DNA from 4 places in the Paenibacillus sp. WLX1005 genome. Region 1 is predicted to be linked to each of the others. Evidence: predicted binding sites of a transcription regulator. Region 1 holds the regulator's gene; each other region holds the start of a gene.
The links. Region 1 encodes Rex, which represses fermentation and respiration genes when NADH is low (regulators of the CRP and FNR family bind a similar motif). Its sites were predicted from a motif close to TTGTGAAATATTTCACAA; they were not measured.
Positions count from the first base shown of each region.

Region 1 (7,750 bases):
TTGATCCCAATGGGCGGCGTTATCGTGAAATTTGCCCAGCAGTTCTCGGATGAGCAGGATGCGTTGATGAGTCAGGCGCGTGCTAACAGTGAGAAAACGATTCTAAATACACGTTGGACAGCAATCATCGTTACGATTCTGACCTTCGTTCTGGCGATTCTGATCGGTTCATGGATCTCCAGCCTGATCTCTCGTCCACTGAAAACATTGTCTCGCAATGCGAAGATGATCGCTGACGGCGAGCTGAATATGGATGATGTACAGGTCAAACAAAAAGACGAAATTGGTCAACTCGCCGCTTCGTTCAATCTGATGAAAAACAATCTGCGTACCCTTGTGAACGAAATCAACAGCAGCACCGATCAAGTGATCACGATCTCACGTGAAGTTGCTGGCGGTACCGCCGAAACTGGCAAAGCTGCCGAGCATGTAGCAGGCATCATGTATGAGCTGTCCAATAATACGGGCAATCAGGTATCGACTGTAGAAAATGGACTGCAAGCAGTGCACCAGATCAATACGAATATCGGTCAAATCGACCAGAGCAGTCAGCAAGCACGCGAAACAGCTGCGCAAGCGCAAAACGAATCGCTCAAAGGAGAAAACGAAATCAACCGTGTTATGCGTCAGATGGATGAAATTCAGAGCCGCATGACGCAGATCGAAGCTGTTATTTTATCACTGGGCAAACGTTCAGAAGAGATTGAAGGCATCAACAATGCCATCTCCTCCATCGCTACCCAGACCAATCTGCTCTCCCTTAATGCCGCTATCGAAGCAGCGCGTGCAGGCGAGCATGGACGCGGCTTCGCGGTTGTTACATCCGAGATTCGCAAGCTGTCGAATGAGACAAATGAGTCCGCTGTACGTATCCGTGCACTAGTGCAGGCAATTCAGAATGAAACGCAACGTGCTAGCCAGTCGGTAAAAGAAATGGTGAACGAAGTGTCTCAAGGTACGGTTGCCGCTGGTTCCGTAACCGATCTGTTCCAGCAGATCAAACAACTAACCGATCGCACCACTCAAGAGATTGGCGAAGTTACCGAAGCTCTGCGCAATCTTGCTGGTCACTCTGGCAAAGTTGTCGAATCGATGGAATACATCTCCACCACTACCGGTAGCATCGCCTCCGGTACAGAAAGTGTCAGCGCGGCAGCTGAGGAGCAACTGGCATTTTTGGAGCAAAGTACTGCGCACACCGCTACACTGCATAGCATGGCGGAGAAATTACAAGAAACGGTATCACAATTCAAACTGTAATGTATGCCATCATTCATCATTCATCATTCATCATTCATCATTCATCATTCATCATTCATCAAAATGCCCGCCCTGCCGAGATGTAGCGAAACAGGGTGGGCATATTTTCAATCGTTTTTGTGTAGTCATATGTTTCTTTTTTATAAAACGCTTGCTTTTTCATTTGAGGCTGTGATACATTATGTAACAAATTTACATACTTTGGATACAAACAAATGTGATGAGTAGAAAGAGTACGAATGACGATGCTTACAGAGAGCCGCTGGTTGGTGCAAAGCGGTAGTGTGAATCATTCCGAACTGGTCTATGAACAGCTGCCTGATATGTAGGGCAAGCCGGAGTTCCTCCGTTACAAGGATAGATGGTGTTAGCCATCGAACAAGCTGAACCGCTGTATGTTGGCGGTTAATTAGAGTGGTACCGCGGGTAATGCCCCGTCTCTATTATGGAGACGGGGCTTTTTGCTGTTCAATTTCCGGAGTTGAACAGCCCTGCTTGATATATATTAACGATCTGTAGCTTAATTAGAGCATCTCTTAGAAACAGGTATAGAGTGCAATATTGTACTTTACTATTTCATTCATTTTGAATATCTTCTTAACGATCTAGTACATCCAAAGTATTGCTGAACAAACCGTATTTACTACCACATACCTCAGGAGGTTATATCTATGAACCGTATGATTACTGTATTGGACACAACACTGCGCGATGGTGAGCAAGTACCTGGAGCACGTATGAATCTGCGGCAAAAAGTCGAGTTTGCCCGCCAACTGGAGCGTCTGCAAGTAGATATGATCGAAGCTGGTTTTCCTGCCTCGTCACGCGGTGATTTTGAAGCGGTGCAGCATATCGCCCGTCAAGCTGGTGAGCGTACACACATTACCGCTCTGGCACGCGCCGTCAAAAACGATATCGATGCCGTGTACGAAAGTATTCGTGATGCGCACAATCCATTTATTCATATCGTGCTGGGTACATCCAATGTGCATGTGGAGAAGAAATTCAATCGTTCCCGCGATGCTGTGATGCAGATGGGTGTGGATGCGGTCAAATATGCACGTACGCTGATGCCGCAGGTGCAATATTCCACAGAGGATGCGTCACGCTCGGAGTTCGAATATTTATGGCAAACGATTGAAGCGGTCGTGCGCGCTGGTGCTACGATTATCAATGTGCCAGATACGGTCGGTTATGCGGAACCAGAGGAATTTGGTCATCTGATCTCCCGTTTGAATGATCGCCTGAAAAATCTGGACGATTCTGTCATGCTGAGCGTCCACTGCCATAACGATCTGGGTCTGGCAACTGCGAACACGCTGAGCGCCATTCGCGCTGGTGCGCAAAAAGTTGAATGTACGATCAACGGACTGGGAGAACGCGCGGGAAATACGTCGCTGGAAGAAGTAGTCATGGCGCTCAAAGTACGTGAAGAGCGCTACCAATGTGCTACTGGTATCCGCACGGAGGAGATTATGAACACCTCCCGCCTGCTCACGCATTTGACTGGGCTGGATGTACAGGTGAACAAAGCGATTACGGGCGAAAATGCCTTTGCCCATTCATCCGGTATTCATCAGGACGGTCTGCTCAAAGACAAAAATGTGTACGAGATTATGTCGCCGGAGCAAGTCGGTGCTGGTGAAATGGAACTGGTGCTGACCGCCCGCTCTGGTCGCCATGCGTTCAAAAATGCGATTGCCAAACTGGGCTATATCGCTGCTAGTGAGCAGCAATTTGAAGAATTGTTTGCCCGCTATCTGGAACTGGCTGACCGCAAAAAAGAAATCTACGATCATGATCTGTTTTTCTTGCTGAACCAGCCAAATGAGCAACACGTCGATCATCAGGATCATCATGCACTGTATGAACTGGATACGTTCCAGGTCGTCACTGGCAGTCTGCATCCGACAGCAACCGTGCAATTGAAAAAAGGCGGCGAAGTCCATGCAGGCAGTGCAATCGGCGATGGTCCCATTGACGCGATGTACGGTGCGATCCGTGCGCTGACTGGTGTACAGGCAACATTGAAACATTACAAAATCAATAGCATCTCCAGCGGTCAAGAAGCAATCGGACGTGTCAACATTCAATTAGAGTATGAAGGTCGTCTGTATACGGGCAAAGCGATGGATACCGATATTATCAAGGCGAGCGGACTTGCTTTCTTGAATGGGGTCAATGCAATCGTGCTGGATACATCCGGCGGTGCAACTGGAGAAGGTCAATTATCCCGTGTGTAACATTTGATAAAACCGACTGGTCAATCCAAGAAAAATAGTATACCGATCGGTGAACGATTCACAAAAAAAGAATCCAACGATGCGCAGCTTTGCGTGTCGTCGGATTCTTTTTATACATGGAGTTTCTCATTAGAACTTCTCATTAGAATTTCTTATTGAAATTCCTTGTTGAAATTTCTTGTTAGAGTTTCTCGTACATACAGATGGTCGTATATAACATCATCAGCACAGCTTCATATTACGGAGTGAGCGTATTCGGCAATTGCATTGGTCCGCCCAGCTTAGTGCCGTCGCGGAAGTTATAAAATACGTAGTAATACGTATCGCCCGACTTGGCAAATACTTGCCAAGCATACTTGCCGTTGTACGAGCCGGGGACAGCGCGAACTGCCTCGGCGCCGGGCAGATCTTGTTGCAACAGCTCTGCTGCTCGCTGCTGTGTGATCGTACCGGCAGTTTTCTCGACATGTACAGCGTTAGTGCCTTCAGCTGGTGTACCGTCTTCGTTAAATTTTACCCAGACCATCACATCCTGCTGCTGATCGTTCTGACCCTGAATGACCCAGTAGATGGACTTTTCATTCCATACGGAGTGATAGCTTGTCGTTACAGCAGACAGCTTGGCATTTTGCTGCGCTACTTCCAGTGCCGCCTGCTCCTGACTCCACGGCTTTGCCATCACATGTACATAAAACTGGTTTACACCCAGAATAATCAGACCGACCACTGTAATGATGATCGCAATCCATTTACCCGTTCCCAAATTTCGCAAGACACGCCATCCTTTCTGTATCGTTACGCTTTCGGTCAGCGTGTAAGCAAGCCTTCAAATGCCGATTGTGCTTCGCGGCGAATTTTCTCTTCATCCAGTGTCAGCGATACACCGTCTTTGATCAGCTGTTTGCCATCTACCCATACATGCAGCACGTCTTTGGCACATGCAGAATAGACCGTATGAGAAATAAAATCGGTGAACGGCAGGAAATGCGGCTGATCGATATTGAGCGACGTAATATCTGCCTTCATACCGACTTTGAACGTACCAGTATTGTTTAGGAATACCGATTTGGCACCGTATTCTGTACCCATGAGCAATGCTTCCGATGCAGGTACAGCGGTTGGATCGCCAGATACACCTTTGTGAATGAGCGCTGCTAGACGCATTTCCTCAAACATATCAAGGTTATTGTTGCTGGCTGGGCCGTCTGTACCGAGAGATACGATGACACCGGCTTTTAACAGATCCGGCACGCGTGCTACACCGCTGGCAAGCTTCAGGTTGCTACCCGGATTGTGGGAAATAGTAACGTTATGAGCTGCCAGTGTAGCAATCTCTTCGTCATTCAGATGCACGGCATGTGCCAGCAATGTGGGACGGGTGAACATACCCAATTTCTCCAGATGGGCAACCGGACGCAGACCGTAATCACGAACGTTTTGCTCTACTTCGGCAATCGTTTCGGACATATGGGTATGCAGCGGCACATCCAGATCGTGTGCAGCTTGCACGAATTGCTCGATATAAGCAGGCGGACAGGTGTAAGGCGCATGCGGAGACATCATCGTTGTGATGCGTCCGTCTGCTTTGCCATGCCAGTCGCGTACGAATTGAATCGATTGGTTCAGCTTTTGCTTTTGTTCTTCTTCTGAACACAGACCGATAACGCCTCTCATCAGTACGGCTCTCATGCCGGATTGCTCTACGACTTCTGCGACACGCTCAGAACGATCGTACATATCGAGGAATGTGGTAGTGCCGCCTTTGAGCATTTCCAGTACCGACAGCGCGGTTCCAGTGTAGACATCATCGCTCGTAAATTTGGCTTCCATCGGCCACATTTTCTCCTGCAACCATACTTGCAGCGCCAGATCGTCGCCGAAGCCGCGCAGCAGCGACATCGCCGCATGACCGTGACTGTTCACTAGACCCGGGATGAAGAATTGGTGGCGTCCGTCCACAACAGCAACGTCATCGCCTACCTGTGGCTCCTCTTCGCCAATATACGTAATCAGGTCATCCTCAACGACCATATAACCGTGCAGTACTGGCTTCTCGGCGTTAGGTACGGCGAAAATACCATTTTTGATGATCCATTTACTCGGAGAGTTGTTCATTAATTTCTAATTCCTTTCCATCTTCAAGGTAATAAGCCAGACTGAGCAGATCGGTCGTAAAATCAGCTGTATGCACACGCACATGCGGTGGTGTTCTCAAAATAATCGGTGCAAAATTCAGAATCGCCTCGATGCCCGCTTCAATCAACTGATCCGCGACACGCTGCGCTTCCGTATTCGGCACAGTGATAATGCCGACGCGGATATTTTGTTCTTTTACCGCATGCGACAATTCGCTAATCGGTTGTACGGTCAATGTATTGATCTTGCTGCCGACCTTCGGCTCGTACGAATCGAATACAGCGATAATCTTCATCGTTTCTTGTAAGTACGCATTATAGTTGGACAGAGCATGTCCCAGATTACCGGCACCGATCAGTGCCACATTGATCTGCTGATCCAGCTTCAGAATATGACGAATCTTCTCGATTAGATACGATACATCATAGCCAATGCCTTTGCGTCCAAAGTCGCCGAAATAGGCGAGATCCTTGCGGATTTGTGCCGGATTCAGATCCAGCTTTTGCCCCAGCTCCTGCGAGGAAACAGTAGGCACCTCGCGGGTATGCAGCTCATTCAGATATCTCAGATAGACAGGTAATCTTCGCACGACAGCTTCAGATATTTTTTCGGATTTCATGCTTGCTCCCCCTCTTGATTTGCAGCTTCCGTTTCAAGCGGTCGTTGTTCCAGCCATTCGGCGATACGGGGAATCATCTGGTGGGTCGGCATATGTTCCATTTTGGGACCCGGCAGGGAATACAAGAAATGTCTGCCGTAATATGCCTCTATCACCCGCGTATCATAAATGAGTACGATTCCTCGGTCGTTTGCCGTTCGGACGAGACGTCCAAAGCCCTGCTTGAACCGGATCACTGCCTGCGGCACGGATAATTTCATAAATGGGTTTTTCTTTTCTTTTTTCAAACGTTCACTTTTGGCTTCTACGAGCGGATGATTTGGCGGCTGGAATGGCAACCGCACAATCGCCAAGCAGGTCAGCGCCTCGCCTGGAATATCGACGCCTTCCCAGAAGCTGCTTGTTCCGAGCAATACGGAAGCCGGATGCTCCTGAAAACGACGCGTCAACTTGGTGCGGCTGCCGCCATCCACGCCCTGACCGAATACGGCAATCTCACTTGTAGATAAATTCTCTTTCAATGGCTCATACACCTGCTTGAGCATCCGATAGGAGGTAAATAATACCAGCATACGTCCTCTTGTCGCTTTGGCAGCATCTGCCAACGAATCGGCGAGCATGGACACAAAGTTCTGATCGCCCACATTGCCTTTTAGACTTGGAAAATCGCGCGGAATCAATACAAGCGATTGCTCGCGATAATTGAATGGCGATTCTAGCATGACCGTATTGAGCTTGTTCTGCTGCTCCGCTTCCTTGAGTCCCAGCTGTTCGATCATATACTGGAATGTTTTGTCGATGGAGAGTGTTGCAGACGTTAGAATGATACTTTTCTTTTTATCGAAAAAGTGCTCTTTGAGCTGCTGACTTACATCAACCGGAACAGCATACATTTGCAGCGACTTGCTACGGTAATTGCCATTGGCTTCGTACCAGTACACCGTCTCTACGCTGTCCAGCTTAACAAAATGACGCAAATCATCGCGTACCGCACCCAGATCTTTGAACAGTCCGGTCACGTCGGTAACCAATCCTTCGTTAGCCAAGATATCATCGGACTCTTTGATTTTGCCCATCATTTGTTCGCCCTGACGGATGATCTGACTGAGCGCAATATGAATGCGATTTTCCAGTTCCGATATCTTTTCCCACTCTTCGGGCTTGTTTTGCGGTAACAGACGCAGGGTAAATTGACTCGCTTCACCCGGTGCGGCATCGCTGCGCTGTGGCAGAAGGGCAAACAGCAACTCGCTCAGTTTATCCCAATCTTCTTTGACATCCGTCAATTCAGGATACAGATTGTCGATCGCAATCGCCCATTCCATGCCGCGTTCACTGCCGGATGATCCTAGCTGTTGGCGCAGTACGGCAAGCTGACCATTTTTGCTATCCTTGAACAGGCGCAGCAACGGTTGCACCAATGTGAAATATTTCATGTGCATGCCCAGATGCTTCCCTGCCACATCTTCCAGATGATGCGCCTCGTCGATGA
Region 1 covers NZ_CP176756.1:3,431,252-3,439,001, forward strand. Annotated here, with positions in the region: gene ACE3MZ_RS14595 (methyl-accepting chemotaxis protein) at 1-1,260, shown strand, start outside; T-box leader at 1,472-1,705, shown strand; gene ACE3MZ_RS14600 (2-isopropylmalate synthase) at 1,932-3,503, shown strand; gene ACE3MZ_RS14605 (DUF5590 domain-containing protein) at 3,742-4,275, opposite strand; gene ACE3MZ_RS14610 (amidohydrolase) at 4,311-5,618, opposite strand; gene ACE3MZ_RS14615 (redox-sensing transcriptional repressor Rex) at 5,599-6,258, opposite strand; gene dinG (ATP-dependent DNA helicase DinG) at 6,255-7,750, opposite strand, start outside.

Region 2 (7,750 bases), 180 kb from region 1:
TCCAACGACATCGGGTACAGGTTCGGAAGTTACTTCGTTCGCTGTTATCACTGACAAGGAAAAAGGCAATACCAAATATCCACTGGCTGACTATGAGCTGACTCCAGACGTAGCAATTGTCGATCCAGAATTCGTCTACACCCTGCCACGCGTAGCGGTAGCAGATACCGGTATGGACGTGCTGACTCACGCGATCGAAGCATATGTATCGAATATGGCAAATGACTTCACGGACGGTTTGGCGATCAAAGCGATCCAATTGGTATTCCAATACTTGGAGCAGTCGGCACTGGTTGGCGACAAACTGGCTCGTGAGAAAATGCACAATGCTTCCACAATTGCTGGTATGGCATTTGCCAACGCCTTCTTGGGTATTAACCACAGTCTCGCACACAAATGGGGCGGACAATATCACACTGCACACGGACGTACCAATGCGATCCTGATGCCACACGTGATCCGTTACAATGCGAAAAAACCGACCAAATTCGCATCGTTCCCTAAATATTCGCACTTTATCGCTGACGAACGTTATGCTGAAATCGCCCGCATTCTGGGACTGCCTGCACGTACAACTGAAGAAGGTGTGAACAGCCTCGTGAACGCTGTTCGCGATCTGAACCGAAAACTGGGTATCCCTGAGACATTCCAAGAATTGGGCTTTGACGCTAAGGACTTTGAAGCACATGTCGACTATTTGGCAGACCGCGCATTTGAAGACCAATGCACCACAGCCAATCCAAAAATGCCACTCGTTACCGAACTGGCTGATGTATACCGCAACGCGTTCTATGGCAAATTTGAATAAATGATCTAACGGCTGTATAAGCCGAAGTTGCGAATGAACAGTTGCATGCTTCCCATGTATCACCCTATGTGTCATATGTAGTTTCTCCTCCCTAATAATATGGGCTGCTGTCATCCGCTGTGAGTACGGATTGACAGCAGCCTTTTTTCTCATTCCGGAAAGGAGGTGATGAGGTGGACACTTACTTTCAAAACGTGTCCGTATATTGAAGTGACAACTACGGCGTACCTGATTGCAATCAGCGGATATTGCTTTAATTAGGACGAACAAGGAGGGATCAACGACAATCCCATATCGTATGTGGATATAACTTGAAGGAAGCGGAAGGCATTTCAAATTGCAGCAGTTCCATTTTGCACTATTCAAAATCGCTTCAACTGTATCTGGATTTGCTGCCTGTCTGTATCAAGCCTGAAGCGGAATATGGGATTCGCAACGTTACATTTTTACCATATGTCCGGGGATGAGGAGGATTATCTGTATCATATTTAAAATTTTACTGTATCAATGACAGAAAGTGATAAAAATCATAATGAAACTGTGTAATTGTGATAAAAATCACATTAATACCATCCATCATCCTGCATAATAAGGACATAGCCGGAACACAAGTTACCGGCGGCGAGACAACTAAGTCAAACTCATAACAAAATTTGTGATTTAATTCACAAATAATGGAGGGATTATCAATGTCGGTAATCGAAAGAAACGTACAAGATCAATCGCAACAAGCCTGGAGAGGTTTTAACACAGGCAAATGGACAACTCATGTAGACACCAAAAACTTTATTGACGAAAATATCAAACCTTATGTTGGCAACGAAAACTTCCTCGCAGGTCCAACTCAGAATACAAACGATCTGTGGAAAATCGTTTCCCAGCTGTCCAGAGAAGAGCGCGAGCGTGGCGGTGTATGGGATGTAGACGTAAACACACCAGGATCGATAGTATCGCACCGTCCGGGTTATCTAGACAAAGACAAAGAACAAATCGTCGGTGTTCAAACAGATGCACCTTTCAAACGTTCGATTCAACCTTACGGTGGTATTCGGATGGTAATTGACGCTTGTAAAGCATACGGATTCGAAGTTCCACAATCTGTCATCGACATCTTCACTGATATTCGCAAAACGCACAACCAAGGTGTATTCGATGCTTACACTGCTGAGATTCGCGCAGCACGTAAATCCGGTATCGTTACTGGTCTGCCAGATGCTTACGGTCGTGGTCGCATTATCGGTGACTATCGCCGGGTTGCACTGTACGGTGTAAACTTCCTGATGCAGCAAAAACAACGTGAGCATGATGAAACACTGGGCGAATACATGGATGAAACAACCATTCGCCAACGTGAAGAAATCAGCGAACAGTACAGAGCATTGAACGAACTGAAACAAATGGCAGCTGAACACGGTTTCGATATTTCCAAACCAGCACAAAATGCCAAAGAAGCATTCCAATGGTTGTACTTCGGTTACCTTGCAGCTGTCAAAGAACAAAACGGTGCGGCAATGTCGCTTGGACGTGTATCTTCCTTCCTGGATATTTACATCGAACGCGATGTAAAAGAAGGCACACTGACGGAAGAACAAGCACAGGAACTGGTTGACCATTTCGTTATGAAACTGCGGATCGTCAAATTCCTGCGTACACCAGATTACAATGAATTGTTCAGTGGTGACCCTACTTGGGTAACGGAATCCATCGGCGGTATGGCAATGGACGGCAAAACACGCGTTACCAAAAACAGCTTCCGCTTCCTGCACACCCTCTACAATCTGGGGCCTGCACCGGAACCGAACCTGACCGTACTGTGGTCCGATCAACTGCCAGAAGGCTTCAAAAAATACTGTGCTAAAGTTTCTATCGAAACAAGCTCCATCCAGTATGAAAATGATGATCTGATGCGTCCAATCTACGGCGATGACTACGGTATCGCTTGCTGCGTATCTGCAATGCGCATCGGTAAACAAATGCAATTCTTCGGCGCACGTGCCAACCTTGCCAAAACATTGCTGTATGCTATCAACGGTGGTAAAGACGAGAAATCGGGCGCACAAGTTGGTCCTGAATTCCCGGCAATCACTTCCGAGTATCTTGACTACGATGAAGTGCTGAATCGTTACAAACCAATGATGCAATGGCTGTCCAAAGTGTACATGGATGCACTGAACATCATCCACTACATGCACGACAAATACAGCTACGAACGTATCGAAATGGCATTGCACGACCGTGACATTCTGCGTACGATGGCTTGCGGTATCGCTGGTCTGTCGGTTGCAGCTGACTCCCTGAGCGCTATCAAATATGCCAAAGTAAAACCGATTCGCAACGAACAAGGCATCGCCGTTGATTTTGAAATTGAAGGCGACTACCCTTGCTATGGTAACAACGATGATCGTGTCGATCAGATCGCTGTTGAACTCGTTGAAACGTTCATGAGCATGATTCGTCAGCACAAAACGTACCGTAACGCAATGCCAACACAATCCGTACTGACAATCACATCGAACGTCGTATACGGTAAGAAAACAGGTACTACCCCTGATGGACGTAAAGCAGGCGAACCGTTCGCACCAGGTGCTAACCCAATGCACGGACGCGACAAAAAAGGTGCACTGGCATCTCTGAGTTCCGTTGCCAAACTGCCATACGAAGATAGCCTGGATGGTATCTCCAACACCTTCTCCATCGTGCCAAAAGCACTGGGTAAAGAAGAAGAAACACGCAAAGCCAATTTGGTAGCGATGCTGGACGGTTACTTCGGTAGCGACGCTCACCATCTGAATGTCAACGTATTTGACCGCGAACAACTGATGGATGCAATGGATCATCCAGAGAACTATCCACAGCTGACGATCCGTGTCTCCGGTTATGCCGTCAACTTTATCAAACTGAGCAGAGAACAACAGCTTGATGTAATCAACCGTACGTTCCACAACGCAATGTAATATTGCAATACTAATGAAAGGGGCTGAATGATCATGGTAACAGGCCGTGTTCACTCGCTGGAGACCTTCGGTACTGTCGATGGTCCAGGTATTCGATTCGTACTATTTATGCAGGGGTGCCTGATGAAATGCCAGTATTGTCACAATCCCGATACCTGGAATCTGGACGGAGGCAAGGTGATGGAATTGGAGGAGGTTCTCGCCGAAATCCAACCTTATCTAAGCTACTATCGCAGTTCTGGCGGTGGACTCACCGTCTCGGGCGGCGAACCGACATTGCAAGCCCCTTTCGTAAAAGCTTTGTTTAAAGAGGTCAAAGAACGCTGGAATCTGCATACAACCCTTGATAGTAACGGCTACAACGATGGGGAGAAGATCCACGATCTATTGGATGTGACCGATCTGGTCATGCTCGACCTCAAGCATATTAATAATGAAAAGCACAAAAAACTGACCGGCGTATCCAATGAGCGCACACTGAAACTGGCTCGGTGGTTATCGGATCATGGACGCAAAATGTGGATACGGCATGTCTTTGTACCAGGTATTCACGATGCGGAAGAAGACCTGATCGCACTCGGCGAATTTATCGCTACATTGCATGGTGTGGAGAAATTCGAGATTCTGCCATACCACCAGATGGGCATCTATAAATGGGAGTCGCTGGGCCGCCTCTATCCGCTGGATGGCGTGCCATCACCGACCGATGCTGAAGTGGAACGGGCGTATCGCTTGATCGAACAGGGACGTCGTCAAGGAGCCTGCGTATAAAGAATTTGCCTCAGGTATACAGACTTCTCTTATCATTATCCTCACTTATGAATGTGTGTTTACACACAGGTTTATCGTTTCATCTTCTATGCACCCTGTCTTCGGACAGGGTGTTTTTTTGTACAATTTGTCCAATTGTTGCATAGGGAATGGCACTTTATACTGAATAACAATACATACCATACCGGATCGAGTGTACAACAGATCCGCAGGAGGGATACAAATGTCATTTATGAATACAGATCAGTGGACGCTGGAACAGAAAATTGGACAGTTATTCGTATGCGGATTTCATGATATTGTACCGGATGCACAGATGGAGACGTTGATTGCGGATTATCAGATTGGTGGGGTGATTTATTTTCGCCGCAACATTGGTACACCGCAGCAGATTTATCAGTTATCGATAGAGCTACAGCAACAGGCTTATAATCAGGGCTTGCCACCGTTACTGATTGCGATTGATCAGGAAGGTGGAATGGTCAGTCGGATTGATCAGGAAGAACTCAGTCTGATTCCGGGCAATATGTCGCTTGGTGCAACCGGTGATCCGGCATGGACTGCGGCGGCATCATCGATTAGTGCGCGTGAGCTGCGAGCGCTGGGGATCAATGTGAATTTTGCGCCGTGTGTAGATGTGAACAACAATCCGCGTAATCCGGTGATTGGCGTGCGTTCCTATTCGGAAAAGCCAGACATTGTTGCTGCTCATGGTGCGGCGGCGATTACTGCTATGCAGGAGCAGGGAGTAGCTGCGACCGCCAAGCATTTTCCGGGACATGGCGATACCGAGGTCGATTCGCATTACGGGCTGGCTTCGGTTCTTCATGATGTGCAGCGTCTGGAGCAGATCGAATTATTGCCGTTTCGAGAAGCGATTACTGCCGGTACCGATCTGATCATGTCGGCGCACGTGATATTCCCGGCGTTTGAACCTGATCCCATCCCAGCGACGTTGTCACATCGTGTGCTAACCGGGTTGTTGCGTCAGCAGTTGGGATTCGATGGTGTTATCGTAACGGATTGTTTGGAGATGCACGCGATTGCGAAGCATTTTCCGATTCCTGAAGCGACCGTTATGGCATTGGAGGCAGGAGCGGATCTGTTACTCGTTAGCCATACGTTGCAGGAACAGATTGCTGCGATCGAAGCCGTGCGGCACGCGGTAGAGCAAGGCAGAATATCAGAGCAGCGGATTGATGAATCCGTTACACGTATATTGCAGTTAAAAGCAAGACGGCAGATGGATCGTCAACCGATGAGTGAACAGGAATGGTTGTCATTGCTCGGTAATGAACAAAGTGCAGATGTACTGCGAGCCATCGCTGCACGAAGTATCACCGTAGTTAAGGATGATCACCAGCTACCACTGCAACCCGCTGCTGATGGCAAGCAAGGACTGGTCATCTGGCCACAGCTATCGCGGCGTACTGAAGTAGCAGAAGCGGTTGGACATGATCGTAATCTGGCGGAAGTGCTAACCTCGCTCGGCTTACCGGCAGAGCGACTGATCATCGGTACAGAGCCGGATGCAGAGGAGCGCCTAGTAACGCTACAGAAGGCGCAGCAGTCAGGATTTGTCGTACAGGTTACATATACGTCTACCGGACAATTGCCAGCAGAACAGGCGCAACTAACTCAGTGTCTGCATGAACAATTGCGCGTACCGCTAATCGTTGTATCGATGCGCAATCCATATGATCTGAACGAACTGCCAGAGCTGCGTACTTATATTTGTACTTATGAGAATCGCAAGTATGCGGTGGAAGCATTGGCAGCGGTGCTAGCGGGTACGGAGACAGCGACTGGCAAGCTGCCTGTCAGTCTGAATGCAGACTATACAGTGCAAATTTGACTTTGCCTGTGAGGAGCGCATATCATTTGAAGCATAACCTTTTACGGGATGTTCAAAGAAGCTATATCGTTACATCGGGCAATGCTTTTCTATTCCGGTCATGTGATGAATAACATACAAGCGCCAGTGCGTGCAATGAAGCCTGTCGATCTGCGGATGGACAGGCTTTTTCTGTATGGAGCAAGGAATGACGCACTGCTGCAACAGCATATGGTAATGTACATATCCCAGAACAATAAGCATACCCCCCTCTGTATACAAATGTGAACGAATTGTGAATAGATCACTTTTAATGAGTGTTTGCGATATTCAGGAGAAACTTTTCAAAAAAAGTCGCGTCTTATTAATGTGTCATGTAAGCGTCGAGTAAGTGGACGCGGGGGAACAATGGAATTTTGCCTTTGCAGCAACCGACTTTCGACCTGCGATGGTGAAGGGAATTGTGCCTTTCAGGGGGAGTTTTTCTTTGACATCTCGGTTATAGAAAACAGATAAAAGAAGGAGTCGAACGATGAAATTCAAGAAAAGCATACTAGTAGCTGTACTTGCCTTCACACAGGTTGTGGCAGCGTTCCCAGCAGCGCAGGCTTTCGCAGCAGAAGGCGATACGGCAAATGGAGTTGTTCAGCAGGATGTATATAGCGACAATTCTGCTACGACTACTGTACCTCAGACTGATCCGACAACAACGGGTGACGGAACAGGCGTAGACGGTACGACAGGAACAGATGGAACAACGACGCCTACCACACCGGTGACGCCGACAACTCCAACGACTACACCGGTAAAGACTACACCGACTGTAATCACAGACGTGTATTCGGGTGGTCCCAACAAATTGATCTTCCTCATGAACTCCAATCAGATTTACCGTGATGGCAAGCTGTATTTCTCCAATCAGCCGATGACTGTCAAAAACGGTGTATCCTATGTATCTGTACGCGCACTGGTGGAACGTGTTGGCCTTACGCTTACATACGATTCCGTAACCAAAGAAACCGTCATGACCAAAGACGGCAAAGAACTGCGTTTCAAAACAGACAGCAAGTACTACACAGTAAACGGCGTTCAATCGCTGATGAAAGGTGCATCGTTCCAGCAAAAAGGAACCTTTATGGTGCCGCTCACTTCCATCACTGCCGCACTGGGTATTCCGTATACAGTACAAGGTAAAATGGTCATCATGGACCTTCAGGTGAAACCAACCGCATCCTTTACGGTATCGCCAAAAGACATCTATGCTACACAAACAACCGTACAATACAAAACGCAATCCAGTTCATCCAACGGAGCTACCATTGTTGATGAGCGTTGGACCGGACGTGAGGACATCTTCACGACTGCTGGTGCTCACGTTGTAAC
Region 2 covers NZ_CP176756.1:3,608,152-3,615,901, reverse strand. Annotated here, with positions in the region: gene adhE (bifunctional acetaldehyde-CoA/alcohol dehydrogenase) at 1-808, shown strand, start outside; gene pflB (formate C-acetyltransferase) at 1,498-3,762, shown strand; gene pflA (pyruvate formate-lyase-activating protein) at 3,796-4,533, shown strand; gene nagZ (beta-N-acetylhexosaminidase) at 4,757-6,388, shown strand; gene ACE3MZ_RS15415 (copper amine oxidase N-terminal domain-containing protein) at 6,900-7,750, shown strand, end outside.
Region 2: the regulator Rex is predicted to act here: its motif matches at 1,462-1,479, upstream of pflB (formate C-acetyltransferase).

Region 3 (7,750 bases), 1.5 Mb from region 1:
GTAATTGCAGTAGCGCTGAGCGCCGCCTGTGTTGCAGTTAGTGGTGGCATTGGCTTTATCGGATTATTGGGTCCGCATATCGCACGCCGTCTCGTCGGTCCGCGTTATGAGCACGTCATTCCAGTCAGTGCGCTGATCGGTGCAGTGCTACTGCTCATCGCTGATATGGTCGGTCGCACCCTGATGGAAAACTCGGAAATTCCCGCAGGTGTGATGGTTGCCATCATCGGCGGACCGTACTTCCTATACTTACTAGCACGCTCACGCGCTTGAACGGATGGAAAGGCATTGTCGCATGTCGCATATAGCGAATGTAGGTGTGCAATATATGCCTAAGTTATTTTTCAGCAAAAAGCTGTATTCGTTCCATATAGAGCGATGCAGTACAGAATAGATGTAAGTCGTAAAAAGATTGCAGATGAACTTCGTAAGGATAGTAGCCGGAATACAATCGGCATAAGGTGAGGCAGCAAGAGCCACACCGAATTATACAGACAGACCGCCAAACAGGCGGCTGCGGATTGAAAGGGATGGGTAACTATGGTGCGTTTGATGACGTCCAAATTGGATATTGCTTATGAGGATCGCCTGATTGTCGAGGATTTGAATATTAAAATTCCACAGGGGCAGATTACGGCGCTTGTCGGTGCGAACGGATCAGGGAAATCGACCATTCTCAAGACGATGGCGCGGATTATGCAACCGAAAAACGGCTCCGTTCTACTCGACGGCAAATCGATTCACAAGCAATCCACACGCGAAGTTGCCAAGCAGCTCGCCATTTTGCCACAAACCCCAACTGCACCGGAAGGGCTGACTGTAACCGAACTAGTATCATACGGTCGGTTCCCATACCAAAAAGGCTTCGGTTCGATGAAGGCGGAAGACAAAGAGAAGATCTCTTGGGCAATGGAAGCGACAGGTATGCTCGATTTCCACGATCGTCCCATCGACCAGTTGTCCGGCGGTCAACGCCAGCGCGCTTGGATCGCCATGTCACTGGCACAGGATACCGATATTCTGTTCCTGGATGAGCCGACCACCTATCTTGATATGGCGCATCAGCTGGAAGTGTTGCAACTGCTAGAAAAACTCAATGCTGATGCCCATCGCACCATCATCATGGTCGTGCATGACCTGAACCACGCATCCCGCTACGCACACCATATGATCGCGATCAAACAAGGCAAAGCGATCGCCGAAGGCTCACCAACCGAAGTCATGACCTGCGACGTTCTGCGCGACGTATTCGGCATCGAAGCCGACATCGTCACCGACCCACGCAGCGGCGTGCCACTCTGCCTGCCATACGCCCTCGAAGGCAACGTGCAAGCTGCCCTGAACGCCGAACAACAAGTCAAAGAAGTCCGCCAACACGGACACGTCCTGCAAGCCGCACGAAACTAATCCATCCCAATCGTATCCTGCATAAAAAGGCAGATGCAATATTCTGCCCATGGAACCGAGATGCGCTACCCAATCCATCAAGCACTAAAATACGACACCTAAAAACAGGTTCAGCCCGAGACGAAGAAGCGTACACCACGCCACTTCGTCCCCGGTTGAACCTGTTTTTTTATAAAAGCAATTGCCGCTACCCTAAGTAGTACTCTTAGCGGACGCAAACTATATAGAATCATGCGCTATAAATCAAAAGACGTAAAAGACCCCACCGATTAAGTCTACCGACCTTCGATGGGTTTTGTACATGCATGGAATGATGTAGAGCATACTGTACTTCCCATCAACTTTTCATCCTATAAACCTACCGTTACGGAAGTAAAGTCACTTATAGGATTTTGAAGGTGTTACATTTTTTAAATTGATGCAAGCCGCACGGAACGGAGGGAAGGAATACGGGAAAAGGACGACTTTGGAGGTGCGGGAATCTTCATTTACTCCCATTCCAAAAGATTCCCGCGGCTCCACCCGAGGACGTTCCCGTATTCCTTCCCGGAGTGCATGCTGCCTACATGCCATTATTTCAAACAAGTCAACACAACAAATCACACCCCAAATGTGAAAATTTGAACAAACTATGAACATTCCCCAAACCCCTTGCATTGTGACATTTATCACAATATAATAATCACATAAGGTGAAAACATTCACAACCAACGTTTTCAACTATACCCCATCAGGCAATACATCTTTACCGGAATCGGAATCGGAATCCGAAACAGGCAACGTTTCTCCCCGGTTCCTCCATGTACCTTTTGGACAGCTTTCCGCAGACGAATGTTCATCCCAAACTCCCATCTGCATCTTCAGATCGCTGTCCTCTCTTTTTATTATCAAATGTGAATGTATTCACTAAGTTGTCTCCGCTAGCGAACAGAACGCTGAACGGAGCAGATGTCACTGACGGAATGGATAACTTATTTGCACCACATACAAAAATATAGAGTTACACACAGGAGGAAGAAACCATGAAAGTAGCAGTTATTGGATGTACTCACGCAGGAACCGCCGCCATCGTCAACACCGCCAAATTGTACCCGGATGCTCAAATCACCGTGTACGAACGCAATGACAATATTTCGTTCCTGTCTTGCGGTATCGCGCTGTATGTCGGTGGTGTCGTAGAAGATGCGAACGGGTTGTTCTACTCGTCGCCACAGCAACTAGCTGAACTGGGTGTGACCACCAAAATGCTGCACGAGGTCACTTCCGTCGACACCGACGCCAAAACATTGACTGCCCGCGATCTGACGACCGGAACCGAGCTGACAGATACGTTTGACAAGTTAATCGTTACGACTGGCTCGTGGCCGATCATTCCCAAATTCCCGGGCATTGAACTAGATAATATCGTATTGTCTAAGAACTTTAATCACTCGAATACAATTATTGAGAAAGCCAAATCTGCCAATCATATCGTTGTTGTCGGTGCTGGATACATCGGTGTTGAGCTGGTCGAAGCGTTCCAAATGAACGGCAAACAAGTGACGCTGATCGATGCCGAAGAACGCATTCTGAGCAAATACCTTGACCCTGAATTTACCGCTCGTACCGAAGAAGTGCTGACACAGCAAGGTATCCAGCTGGCGTTGAATGAGAAAGTCGTACGCTTTGAAGGCACCGATGGCAAAGTAAATACCGTCGTTACCGATAAAGGTACACACACCGCCGATATGGTCATTCTGTGCATCGGCTTCCGTCCACAAACCGAACTGCTGGCAGGTCAGGTGGACATGCTGCCAAACGGTGCAATCGTCGTTGACAACTACATGCAAACGAGCAAAAAAGACGTATACGCCGCTGGTGACAGTTGTGCGATCTTCTACAACCCAACCCAGCAACACGCGTACATCCCGCTGGCAACCAATGCGGTACGCATGGGTACACTCGTTGCCCGCAATCTGGTGAACCCGACGACTGAATATCTTGGTACACAAGGCACATCCGGTATCAAAATTTATGAAGAAAACATCGCTGCAACCGGTATGACCGAAGTCGCTGCACGCCTTGCTGGTCTGGACGTAGAAACATCGACTATTCACGACAACTACCGTCCTGAATTCATGCCAACCCATGAGAAAGTGACTCTGAAAGTCGTTTATGAAACAGGTAGCCGTCGCATTCTTGGTGCACAGATCATGTCGCACGCCGATCTGACGCAATCGATCAATACGATCTCGGTATTCATTCAGGCGCGTATGACGGTTGATCAGCTTGCCTTTGTTGATTTCTTCTTCCAACCACACTACAACAAACCGTGGAACTACCTGAACAGCGTCGGTCTGCAAGCACTGCCACAAGTCGCGCAAAAAGAAACCGTGAACGTGTAATCATATCTGCATAGGATACAAGTTCATTGTAGTCGCCATCTGATGATGGCGGCTTTTTTATTTGGCTGTCTGCGTCGATGTATGGTGATGAATTTCGCAGTTTATCGTAAAAATTCTCTTCATCGTGACAAATGTTACTTTTTTCACAAAGTAAATTCATTAAAATTGAAATATGAAAATATCCGCTAACCGAAACGGATGACCATACATTCAAAGGAGAGAACCCTTCATGGCTTACTACAAACCGCAGCAAATCGCGATGAATACGATTGACACTGGAGTGACCAAAGCACGCTCCAGCTGGACGCAGATGCTGGTGCTTGGATTTTTGGCGGGTGCTTTTATCGCACTTGGATTTTTGTTAGATATTCGGGTCATTGCCAGCATGCCGGAAGAATGGGGCAGCTTTGCCAATTTTGTCGGAGCTTCGCTATTCCCGGTCGGACTTGTTCTGGTGCTAATCGCTGGTGGTGAACTGTTAACTGGGAATATGATGGCGGTTCCGCTGGCACGCATGGCACGTAAAATTACAACGATGGAAGTAGCGCGCAATCTTGTAGCAATTACGCTTGCGAATATGCTTGGTGCTTTGTTCGTCGCGTATTTCTTCGGACATATCGTTGGTTTGACGGAAACCGGACCGTATCTGGCGAAGACGGTTGAGATGGCAGGGCACAAGCTGGAAGGCACATTCCTGCAAATGTTCATTTCCGGTATCGGTTGTAACTGGCTGGTCGCACTCGCTGTATGGCTGTCGTACAGCGCAGATAACATCAGTGGCAAGGTGCTGGGCATCTGGTTCCCGACGATGGCGTTTGTTGCCATTGGATTCCAGCACGTTGTCGCTAATATGTTTCTGATTCCGGCAGCGATCTTCGCAGGTCATTATTCATGGGAACAGTATTTTATGAACTTCGTACCTGTTTGGCTTGGTAATCTGACTGGTGGTGCGTTGTTTGTTGCTTGCGCGTATTTTACCGCGTATATCCGTCCCACCAATGCAACCATGTCAGCAGCAGGCAATGCTAGTGGGCAGCATGGCGTATCAACACAGTCGGCGCTGAACGAACATACAGCGGCTTCTGCGACGGCGATGCCATTGCAGCATAGCGAGCAGACGCATTGATGCAATCCTGATCTGTAGCACATTACGCAAGTAGGATCATTTGGTTAGTCCAACTGTATGATCCATGATGCAAGAAGTCAGCCGAGACGCCCATGTTGCACGGGCGAAGTCCCGGCTTTTTGCTTATTATTACAGGTCTCATTTCACAAATTGATAGCTAAGTAGGTTTCGAATTATAAAATTGGTTTAAATCATAAGATACGGGTAATAGTGTAAATTGTAGTGATATACAGGATTTGTGAAATGATTAATTTTGTACAGAACGATTCTCGAGGTGCAAGATGGAAAAGATAAACGAACTAATTGAAAAGCAACAAGAAATGGAACAGGAGCTAGCTAGGCTTCGGCTCAAGTTGGACGATCATGAGCAGTCATTGATGATTGCCGAGCAGAAAGCCGAGAATAAGGCACGCTTTATATCCATGCTTAGCCATGAAATCCGTACACCCATGAACGGCATTCTGTCCATGATTGAACTTTTGCAAAATACATCTTTGGATGAAGAACAGCAAAGTTATATGGGGATACTGAACGGTAGTAGTGAAGCGTTGATGGCGCTCGTTAATAACCTGCTGGATATTGGCAAGATGGAAGCTGGTAAGTTGAAATTGAATCGCGATCCGTTTGATTTGATTAATACAATTGAAGATTTGACATATGCTTTATCGCCGCGTGCATTTGAAAAAGGCGTACATGTTCATCTGAATGTACATTCAGATATTCCGCTGTTTGTTATTGGCGACGCACTCAAAGTCAGACAGGTTATGATGAATTTACTGCAAAATTCGATCAAATTCACGAAACAAGGAGATATTACAATCTCGCTGTTTCTGTTGCCCGATGAGCAGCCAGATCGTTTAACCGTCAAGATCTGTGTCGAAGATACAGGGATTGGTATTCCGAAGGAGCGTTTGGCGCATATTTTTGAATCTTACACTCAAATGCATGAGCAGAGTGAGCATATGCATCAAGGTACGGGACTTGGACTGGCTATCTGCAAGCAGCTCGTTGAACTGATGGGCGGAACGATTGAAGCCAAAAGCATGGATGGTGTCGGTACAGCGATTGATATCGTGCTGCATTTTGAACGGTATACGGATCTGCCGTCGATTCCATTCCAAAATAGCGTATTGCATGATACTCGTATTCTGCTGTTGGAGAACAACAGCATTTGCCGTACGCTACTTCGCAATATGCTAGATGAGTGGAATGCACAGGTAACCGTCGTTCACGAGATGGATGAACGTTTCTTTGACGAATTGTATCATCATGAATATGATCTCGTACTGGTGGACCTCGTGCTCATTGATCGCGAACGCTGGATGAGAGAGCGGACGAAGATTCAGAAGCAGCCGTTGTTCTTACTAGCTCCTCTCGGTGAGAAAGTAGAGGGTGAGTTCCGCGATACATTTGAGACGGTAATCACCAAGCCGATTCGCAAATTGCATTTGCTGAACAGCATTTTGGCACTGCAACAAGGGAAACGGTAATGAAGTGATATAGCCAGATTATGAATACAACGAGATCATAACTACAACTAGCTTATATGATGCAGCTAAGTAAAAATGAGAAGGTTTGACCGTGCCAATGAATGGCGTTCGTCATCTCGGCTATGTTGCAAAGAAACCAAATTGTAGAACAATCATCGGAACAGAATATATGAAGAAACAGGACCTGCATCCTCAGAGCAGGTCCTGTTTTGATGTAATCAATAGTAGGCAAAATGAAATCCGCCATAATTCGGTTCGGGGGAACGAAACCGTAGTATGGCGGATTCCGGGAGTGGTCCATGATATGACAGAAGGTAAGAATGAAGGGGACATCACTCTTGCCAAATGCCGTTACTTATTGTTAAACGGTAAGTGTGTGATTGAAACATAGCTATATTCAAAAAAACGAAAAAATTCTACTTTGCTATTTTGTATACATATACGCAGGAAAAGAACGCCAATATAACGCACATACAGACCGCAAATACAGTAAGTCGAAACGCTATTTCGGCATTATTTAGCATCTGTCGAAACATTCAACTTCATCATCAGATTGAATATCATGATGTCTACGTTAGGATGTGCATCATAACGTGCATCGATCCGATCTGCAATTAGCGGCAACCGGGAAACATTCCAGTCGCCACACCGATCCGATTCCAGCAATTGATCGCATTAATCGCAGTTAAGATGGTCATAAACTGTTGCTCATCATAATGCTCCAGCACCGCATCGTACACATCCTGTGGCACACCCTGATGCGTCAAATCCGTGACCACTTCAGTCAAATGCAGAACCGCACGTTCGGCATCGGTATAGTAAGGCGTTTCACGCCAGACACTCAGTAGTGCAATCCGTTCTTCGCGTTCGCCCATCTTGCGCAGATCGCGGATATGCTTGTCTAGGCAGAAGGCGCAGCGATTGAGCTGGGAAGCGCGGATTTTGATCAATTCATATAATACAGGGTCCAATTCCTGCTCCTTGATCAACTGCTCCATCTGTAGCATCATTTTGTAAACACCGGGGTTCGCTTTGTAATGGTCGAGACGTACTTGCATAGAGATTTCCTCCTCATAATGGTTGTCGCACATCAGGGATAAGCTATGAAATCATATTCCTGGTGTGCGACACAAATAGTATACAGAGGCACAGCGTTGAAGAAGTGCCCTCTTATATACAGACAAGATAGCGAAGGAGGTTGTGACAAGTATAGTGAATGCCAATATTGCACTTGGTTTACACAGTATGCTGCGCCATGATTCTCGTTAATTTATCTGGATTAGAGATCATATAAATATGCTCTACCTGTCCCTGCATACCATATGCAAACGAGAACACATACA
Region 3 covers NZ_CP176756.1:4,922,695-4,930,444, reverse strand. Annotated here, with positions in the region: gene ACE3MZ_RS21080 (FecCD family ABC transporter permease) at 1-273, shown strand, start outside; gene ACE3MZ_RS21075 (ABC transporter ATP-binding protein) at 541-1,407, shown strand; gene ACE3MZ_RS21070 (FAD-dependent oxidoreductase) at 2,430-3,791, shown strand; gene ACE3MZ_RS21065 (formate/nitrite transporter family protein) at 4,021-4,917, shown strand; gene ACE3MZ_RS21060 (ATP-binding protein) at 5,199-6,407, shown strand; gene ACE3MZ_RS21055 (carboxymuconolactone decarboxylase family protein) at 7,022-7,465, opposite strand; gene ACE3MZ_RS21050 (hypothetical protein) at 7,644-7,750, opposite strand, start outside.
Region 3: the regulator Rex is predicted to act here: its motif matches at 3,923-3,940, upstream of ACE3MZ_RS21065 (formate/nitrite transporter family protein).

Region 4 (7,750 bases), 180 kb from region 1:
ATCGCCACGAATTGCGCTTTTTGACCCAAGTTTGGATATTTGTAGATCCGTTTGCGGATATCCATAAATTTCTGTTTCAGGTTGTCAAAGCTTACATCTGGGTATTCGTAGAACAACCACATGCCTTTGGCAGCATCCATTGGCGAACCGCCACCCAGTGCGATAATGCAGTCTGGCTGGAAGCGTTCCATCATTTGACGTCCACGTTCTACCGTCAATGTCGATGGATCTGGTTCCACTTCGGAGAACACTTCGATTGCTACTGGTGTTTTACGTTGACGCAGATAGTGTTCGACTTTTTCAACATAGCCCAGTTGTACCATCATCGGGTCCGTTACGATCGCGACACGATTGATGTTTGGCATTTTGGCAAGGTATTGCGTCGATCCTTTTTCAAAGTATACTTTCGATGGGATTTTGAACCATTGCATATTCACGGTACGGCGAGCCACCCTTTTAATGTTAATCAGATTGACAGCAGTGACGTTCGACGATGTCGAGTTGCGTCCATACGATCCGCAGCCCAGTGTGAGCGAAGGCAAGTTCGTATTATAAATGTCACCGATTGCGCCGTGTGTCGAAGGCGAGTTCACGATAATCCGTCCGGTTTGCAGACGATCCGCAAATTTCTGAATCACTTCTTCATTGTTCGAATGGATCGCCGAGGAGTGACCCATACCGCCGAATTCAACAATCTGAGCGGCACGTTCAATTCCTTGCTCGGCATTTTTCACTTTATAACAAGCCAGTACAGGGCTTAATTTCTCAGCAGACAGCGGATACTTAGTACCTACACCTTCCAGCTCGGCAATCAGAATTTTGGTATCGGCTGGCACGGTGATTCCGCTCATTTCAGCAATTTTAGCAGCAGGTTGTCCCACAATTACCGGATTCACTGCGCATTTGTCTACGTTCATTGCGCCGGCAGTCAGTTTGCCGACTTCTTCTTTGGTGAGGAAATAGCAGCCATTGTCGATCATCAATTTTTTCACTTGATCGAATACTGGTTCTTCAATAATAACCGCTTGCTCGGAAGCACAAATCATACCATTATCAAACGATTTCGATAGGATCAGATCATTAACCGCCTGCTTCAGATCAGCACTTTTCTCAATAAAGGCAGGAACGTTACCAGGACCTACGCCGAGTGCCGGTTTACCGCAGCTATATGCCGCTTTTACCATTGCGCCACCACCAGTAGCGAGAATGAGCGCTACATCAGGGTGATTCATCAGTGCATTCGTTTTATCCATCGACGGATTATCGATCCATTGAATACAGTCAGCAGGTGCACCTTGTTTGACAGCTGCTTCCAGCAGTGTTTTGGCAGCTTCGCGGCTACATTGCTGTGCAGATGGGTGGAAGCCGAAGATGATCGGGTTACGCGTTTTGATTGCGATCAATGCTTTGAACATTGTTGTGGATGTCGGGTTGGTTACCGGCGTAATCCCCATGATAATACCAACTGGTTCAGCGATCTTTTGGAAACTGTCATACGCGTTATCCTCGATTACACCGACGGTTTTCTCATTTTTGATGCTGTGGTAAATGTATTCGGTAGCAAACAGGTTCTTGGTAATTTTATCTTCATATACCCCCCGACCTGTTTCTTCTACTGCCATTTTGGCAAGTTGCATATGTTTGTCCAGTCCAGCAAGTGCCATTGCCTGTACAATGTTATCAATTTGTTCCTGATCCATTTTCATAAAAGCGGCAGTGGCTTTTTTACCTTTGTCGATTAACTTTTGAACTTCTTCCTGTGCAGTCAATTCAACGGTACGAGCGGCATCATTTTTTACAGCCATTTCTCTCATCCTCCTCAGAATGTGTGTTGCTTTTGTCTACGCACTGATCATAGCATAGAGACATACATCATAATGTGATTTTTTTCACAATCAATTTTAATTTTTAAAAATTTTGTTTTCGCGTTTTTTCTTTTTGCATTTTGAATTAACTAGAGTTATACTATAAGTGAAAATAATCACAAATTTTTAAAGTTTAATGTTTCTTTACTTTTAACCGATATGGATAAGAGTCATATGAAGAGATTACACATCAAAAGTGGAAGAACTCAAATAATCTTACTAATTTTTCCTATAATTTAATGCAATCTGGTTATTTTCTACGTATAATGGGGACAAAAGGAGAGGACGAATCATGAATAATCAAATGGAACGCATCACTCAGAACGAAAACAGCAATACGCACAGTTTCTCGCCCGTTAATATGGAACGCTTACTGTCGTACGCAACGGAGCGCAATGTGCCTGCCGGTTCGCATCTGTTCTGGGAAGGCGATTTGTCGGACAAATTATACTACATTAAAAGTGGACGTGTAAAATTGACCAAATCGACCGATGAAGGGAAAGAGCTGATCCTGTACATGTACCAGAGTGGTGACATGATTGGACAAGCAGACCTGTTCTCGGGTAACCGTCTCGGCTTTACCGCCGAAGCATTGGAAGATACGGAAGTAGCGGTTGTCGATCACAAAGACTTAGAGCTAATCATCTGCCAGCATTGTGATTTTGCAATTGATTTTATGAAATGGATGGGTACGCATCATCGGCTGACTCAGACCAAAGTACGCGATCTGATGCTGTACGGCAAACCAGGTGCCCTGTGCTCGACACTGATTCGTCTGAGCAATACGTACGGCGAAGACTATAATGAAGATGGCTCGATTCTGATCAACAAGAAAATTACACATACCGATCTGTCGAATATGATTGGTGCTACGCGTGAGAGCGTCAACCGGATGCTGAGCGATCTGCGCAAAAAAGATACGATCGAATATGAGCATGGCATGATCATTATTCATGATCTGGAAGCTTTGCAAGAAGTATGTCACTGCGAACTGTGCCCAAAAGAAATCTGCCGGATCTGATTCCCCCTCCCCCACCACGTATAACCAGATTGCCAGATACAGCAAAAAAGCTTTCCACCGGAATATACCGGGGAAAGCTTTTTCTCTATGGCCGAAACTCCAACAGATCAGCCTGATTGACGTGTTAGTCCACCCACTGCTCCGCCCAGTTCTGGATTTGATCCATCACAGGCTGCAAGGCGCGTCCTTTTTCCGTCAGTTCATACTCAATCCGTACCGGAGTCTCCGGGTATACCTGGCGTACCAGAATACCGCTTGCTTCCAGATCCTTCATACGTTCCGAGAGCATCTTGTCGCTCATCATCGGGATGAGATTGGATATGTCTTTGAACCGTTTAGGTCCGCTCATCAGGGACTGAATAATTAGACCGTTCCATCGTTTCCCGAGAAAAGAGAACGCTGTCTCAAACCGCGGACATAAACCCAGCTGATGCTGTTCCATCGTTTCACCTCTTTACTGGTCCGTAGCCCGATATCATCATGCCTATCGTACCGGAACTCTCAATGTAAACTTACAATAAGTTAGCACATATAGTTTAACACATTTCCAGCTATAAGAAAACGAAAACCTGCCGATTTCAGCGCTTTCTGTCGTATTTTTACAACAACTCCTATTGGAAATAACTACTTATAATAAATCATTGTTCTGACTTATACTTTATGACTTCTTTGACAAAATCACGTAGCCGATGTAGATCATCCTGAATCGTCTGTTCTAGCGAACGATTGTATAAAATCGCTGCTGGATGATACAACGGAAAAATCCAGTATTGACGTTCCGACCATGTATACCCTTGTTCCGGATGATACGGATCAACTTGGCGAATAGCAGTTTGCCGCGGTTGTCCATGAATTTGCGATACGCTGGAACTGTTACCAATCAGTCGATGCAGTCCGATATTGCCCAGTGTAATCAGCACTTGCGGCTGAACAGTAGCAATCTCATAATCCAGAATGGGTGCATACGCCAGTATTTCCTTCGTTGTTGGCGTACGATTGGATCGACTTAATCGCTCCGGATGATTCTTAACTGGCTTATCACGATACGGACGACTACGCACGGCACTCGTAATATACAGATCATCGCGAGTCCATTGTAAAATATCCAGATACCCATCCAGCACCTTGCCTGCCTGCCCACAAAAAGGACGCCCCTGCTCAATCTCATTCGCTCCTGGCGCTTCGCCAACCAGCATAAGAGAACCTGGCCATTTGCCAAAGCCGGTCAAAAAGCCTTCCATTCGTAATCCTTCGACTCGTTTAAGACAGGATTGGATCAGCTCCGGTGGTAACGGAACATGACCGATTCGAAAAGTAGATTCATGGCTGCTGTTCCTATATTCGGTCAATTCCAACGCCTCCTCTAACGTAACAACATGACCTTGACCTGCGATTGTGAGGTTCAAGAGTATGAAGCAGATACAACAACCCTATCCTTTATTACCCTCATTACAATGATAACGAAAAAGGTGCGCCTGCCGGTTGAGATCAACCATGCAGATGCACCCTAGAAATCATGCTCTATGCTGTCTTGAATCATTGTGGCATTATACAGAACTTGTATTACATAAAAGTCAGGCGTCCCGTCCGTCCATCTGCTCAATCACAACAGGTTGCTTACAGTATGATTAAAGTGGGCTTGTCGATATACCATCAACAGGCGTACTAACCTTTCTCTTATGCAGGCAAAGCTGCCGTTATGATACGGTCAGTTTGCTGCCGATTGCACGTTGCGGTTCGGTGCGTCCAAATGCTGGACGTGCGTTGCTGGCAGGATATGCCCAGCGTACCGCATTGGCAATGATATGCATAATGTCTTGATTATAATACGTAGGGTATGTTTCATGACCTGGACGGAAGTAGAAGATTTTCCCGTGACCACGACGATACGTACAGCCGCTGCGGAATACTTCCCCACCTTCAAAGTTGCTCAGGTACACCAGTTCATCCGGCGCCGGTACATCGAAGAATTCACCATACATTTCTTCTTTGTCCAGTGTGATCGAAGGGTTAACGCCCTGTGCGATCGGATGTGTCGGGTTGACACACCACAGGATCTCCTGCTCGTCGGCTACGCGCCATTTCAGGTCGCAGCTGGTGCCCATCAGTTGTTTGAATGGTTTGGAAAAGTGTCCAGAATGAAGCACGATAAGACCCATGCCTTCATTTACGCGTCGTACGACTGCTTCGGCGATATCATCGTCGACCAGATCGTGGGCAGTATGTCCCCACCAGAGCATAACATCCGTAGAGTTCAGAACGGATTCCGTCAGACCGTGCTCATCCTGATCCAGCGTTGCTGTGCGGCAGGCGAAGCCTTCTTTGGTCAATCCGTCTGCAAGTACTTTGTGAATTCCATCCGGGTATACGGCTTTTACATCATCGCGGATTTGCTCATGTACAAACTCATTCCAGACTGTTACGTTAATCATACTGTTAGTGCCTCCCTGTTGTTTAGACCCACCACATCTCGCCAAGCTCTTCTTCGATCATAACCTGCTGCAAGTTGTGGACGGCTTTAGTAAATCCTTCGTTTACGGACATCAATCCGTCTTCGTGCTCTATGCTAACTACATAATCGTAACCTACAAGACGTAGCGTGCTAATAATGTCAGCCCATGTTTTCAAGTCGTGCCCATAACCGACGGTGCGGAATTGCCATGCCCGATCATTCATCTCCTCATAGGAGTGCATGTCCGTTACGCCGTTCATATTCATATTATCGGTATCCGTGATCGTATCTTTAGCATGAAAGTGATGAATTGCGCCATTTTTCCCCAAAATTTTTATTGCTGCGACAGGATCAATTCCTTGCCACCACATATGACTTGGATCAAGGTTGGCTCCAATTGCTTCACCGGCTGCTTCGCGCAGCTTCAGCATCGTACCCGGTGTGTGAACGGAGAAGCCGCCATGCAGCTCAATACCGACTTTTACATTGTGATCCGAAGCAAGTTTACCGTTCTCGGTCCAGTATGGAATGACTTTTGTATTCCACTGCCAGTCCAGCAATTCGCTGTAATCTGTTGGCCATGGTGCGACTGGCCAGTTTGGATATTTGGCATTGTCACTATCGCCCGGACAACCGGAAAAAGTGTTCACAACCGGTACATCCAATTTTTGCGCCAGTTTGACCGATTTTACAAAGTCGTCATGCGCTTCTTGAGCAATCGCCTTTTGTGGATGCAGCGGATTGCCATGACAGCTTAATGCGCTGATGATCAAACCACGGGATTCTACTGCTTTTTTGAATTCGCGCAATTTGCCTGCGTCTGCCAGCAGTTCGTCTGGCTTGCAGTGTACCGCACCCGGATTACCGCCCGAACCGATCTCTACCGCCTTAACGCCTTTTTCGGCAACATAGTCAAGCGCCTCCTCAAAGCTTTTATTGTTCAGCAATACCATAAATACGCCCAATTTCATTCGTGTTTCCTCCTGGTTCAACTGTTTTGTGTAGATAAAGGGGAATGGATGTTGTGTTTGATTGGTTCGAATGAGCTTCTACTTATTAATACGAACTCCATACCAATAAAGTTTAAAATTTCAAGAAATTCATTAATAAAATTTTACTTATTTGTCATATAAAAATTATTGTTTAGGACACCTATGTTTCGTGACGAGGATTGCAATACACTACCTGGTCACGAAACACGAGGTTCTTTTCTTTTATACAGATGCCGGTTGTTGTTGAAGTTCAATCGCTCTGCCGGTACGTGCAGATTCATAGATTGCTTCAAGAATCTGTGTAACGATCAGCGCTTGTTCTGGCTTCACCAGAGGCTCTGTATCATTCACGATTGCTTCCAACCACATACGAGCTTCTCGTGCACCTGCATCTTCCGTTTCTCCGGAGTAAAAGGCAACACCGCCGGAATCTAGATCAATCTTGCTATCGATCAAACGCCCATTTTTCTCCCCGTTGATATGCAGTCCATCGCTCATATCAGCGCCACCCTCGGTTCCGCACAGCAAAGTCTGCGCTTCACCAAACTGGCGAATATTCAGCGCCCAACTGGATTCGAGCGCAATTACTGCGCCATTTTCCATTGTAATAAAGCCGAATGCTGAATCTTCTACCTTAAATTGCTCTGGGTCCCACGGACCAAACGCATTGGCAGAGTTAGGGCGTGGACCGAGCTTATGGAAGGTGGAGCCAAGCACACTTTTGGGCTTGTAATTATCCATCAGCCACAATGTCAGATCCAGTGCATGGGTACCGATATCGATCAACGGTCCGCCACCCTGCTTGTCCTCATCTAAGAATACGCCCCACGTTGGTACGGCACGGCGACGCAGTGCAATCGCCTTACCATAATATACCTCGCCCAGATCGCCATCTGTGACCATTTGCTTCAAATATAGACTGTCGTCGCGGAAACGGTTTTGATAAGCGATGGATAACTTCTTACCTGTACGTTTGGCTGCATCAACCATTTGCTGCGCTTCAGCAGTAGTTTTTGCCATCGGCTTTTCACACAGTACATGCTTGCCAGACTCTAATGCTGCGATACTGATGACAGCATGCGAATCATTCGGTGTACAGACATGAATGACGTCAATACTGCGATCGGCAAGCAGTTCCTTGTAATCGGTATAGACCTTGGCGTCCGTCACTCCATATTGTTCCGCTGCTTCCGCCGCGCGCTCCTGCACGATATCGCAGAACGCAACAAGCTTAGCAAGTGGCTGCTTGGCGAGACTTGGTAAATGCTTGCCGCTCGCAATACCGCCGCATCCGATAATACCGATATTAAGGGTTTGCTCAGACATTCACGACGCCTCCTTTGGCGCCATAACTTTTCACCCAATTGATGCTCTGTTCGATACTTGTTAAGGGAGCTTGCAGACTGTTATCCTGCTCCAC
Region 4 covers NZ_CP176756.1:3,615,902-3,623,651, forward strand. Annotated here, with positions in the region: gene adhE (bifunctional acetaldehyde-CoA/alcohol dehydrogenase) at 1-1,805, opposite strand, end outside; gene ACE3MZ_RS15440 (Crp/Fnr family transcriptional regulator) at 2,158-2,886, shown strand; gene ACE3MZ_RS15445 (winged helix-turn-helix transcriptional regulator) at 3,011-3,328, opposite strand; gene ACE3MZ_RS15450 (uracil-DNA glycosylase) at 3,525-4,235, opposite strand; gene ACE3MZ_RS15455 (ThuA domain-containing protein) at 4,584-5,318, opposite strand; gene ACE3MZ_RS15460 (sugar phosphate isomerase/epimerase family protein) at 5,341-6,309, opposite strand; gene ACE3MZ_RS15465 (Gfo/Idh/MocA family protein) at 6,553-7,656, opposite strand; gene ACE3MZ_RS15470 (sugar phosphate isomerase/epimerase family protein) at 7,649-7,750, opposite strand, start outside.
Region 4: the regulator Rex is predicted to act here: its motif matches at 1,878-1,895, upstream of adhE (bifunctional acetaldehyde-CoA/alcohol dehydrogenase).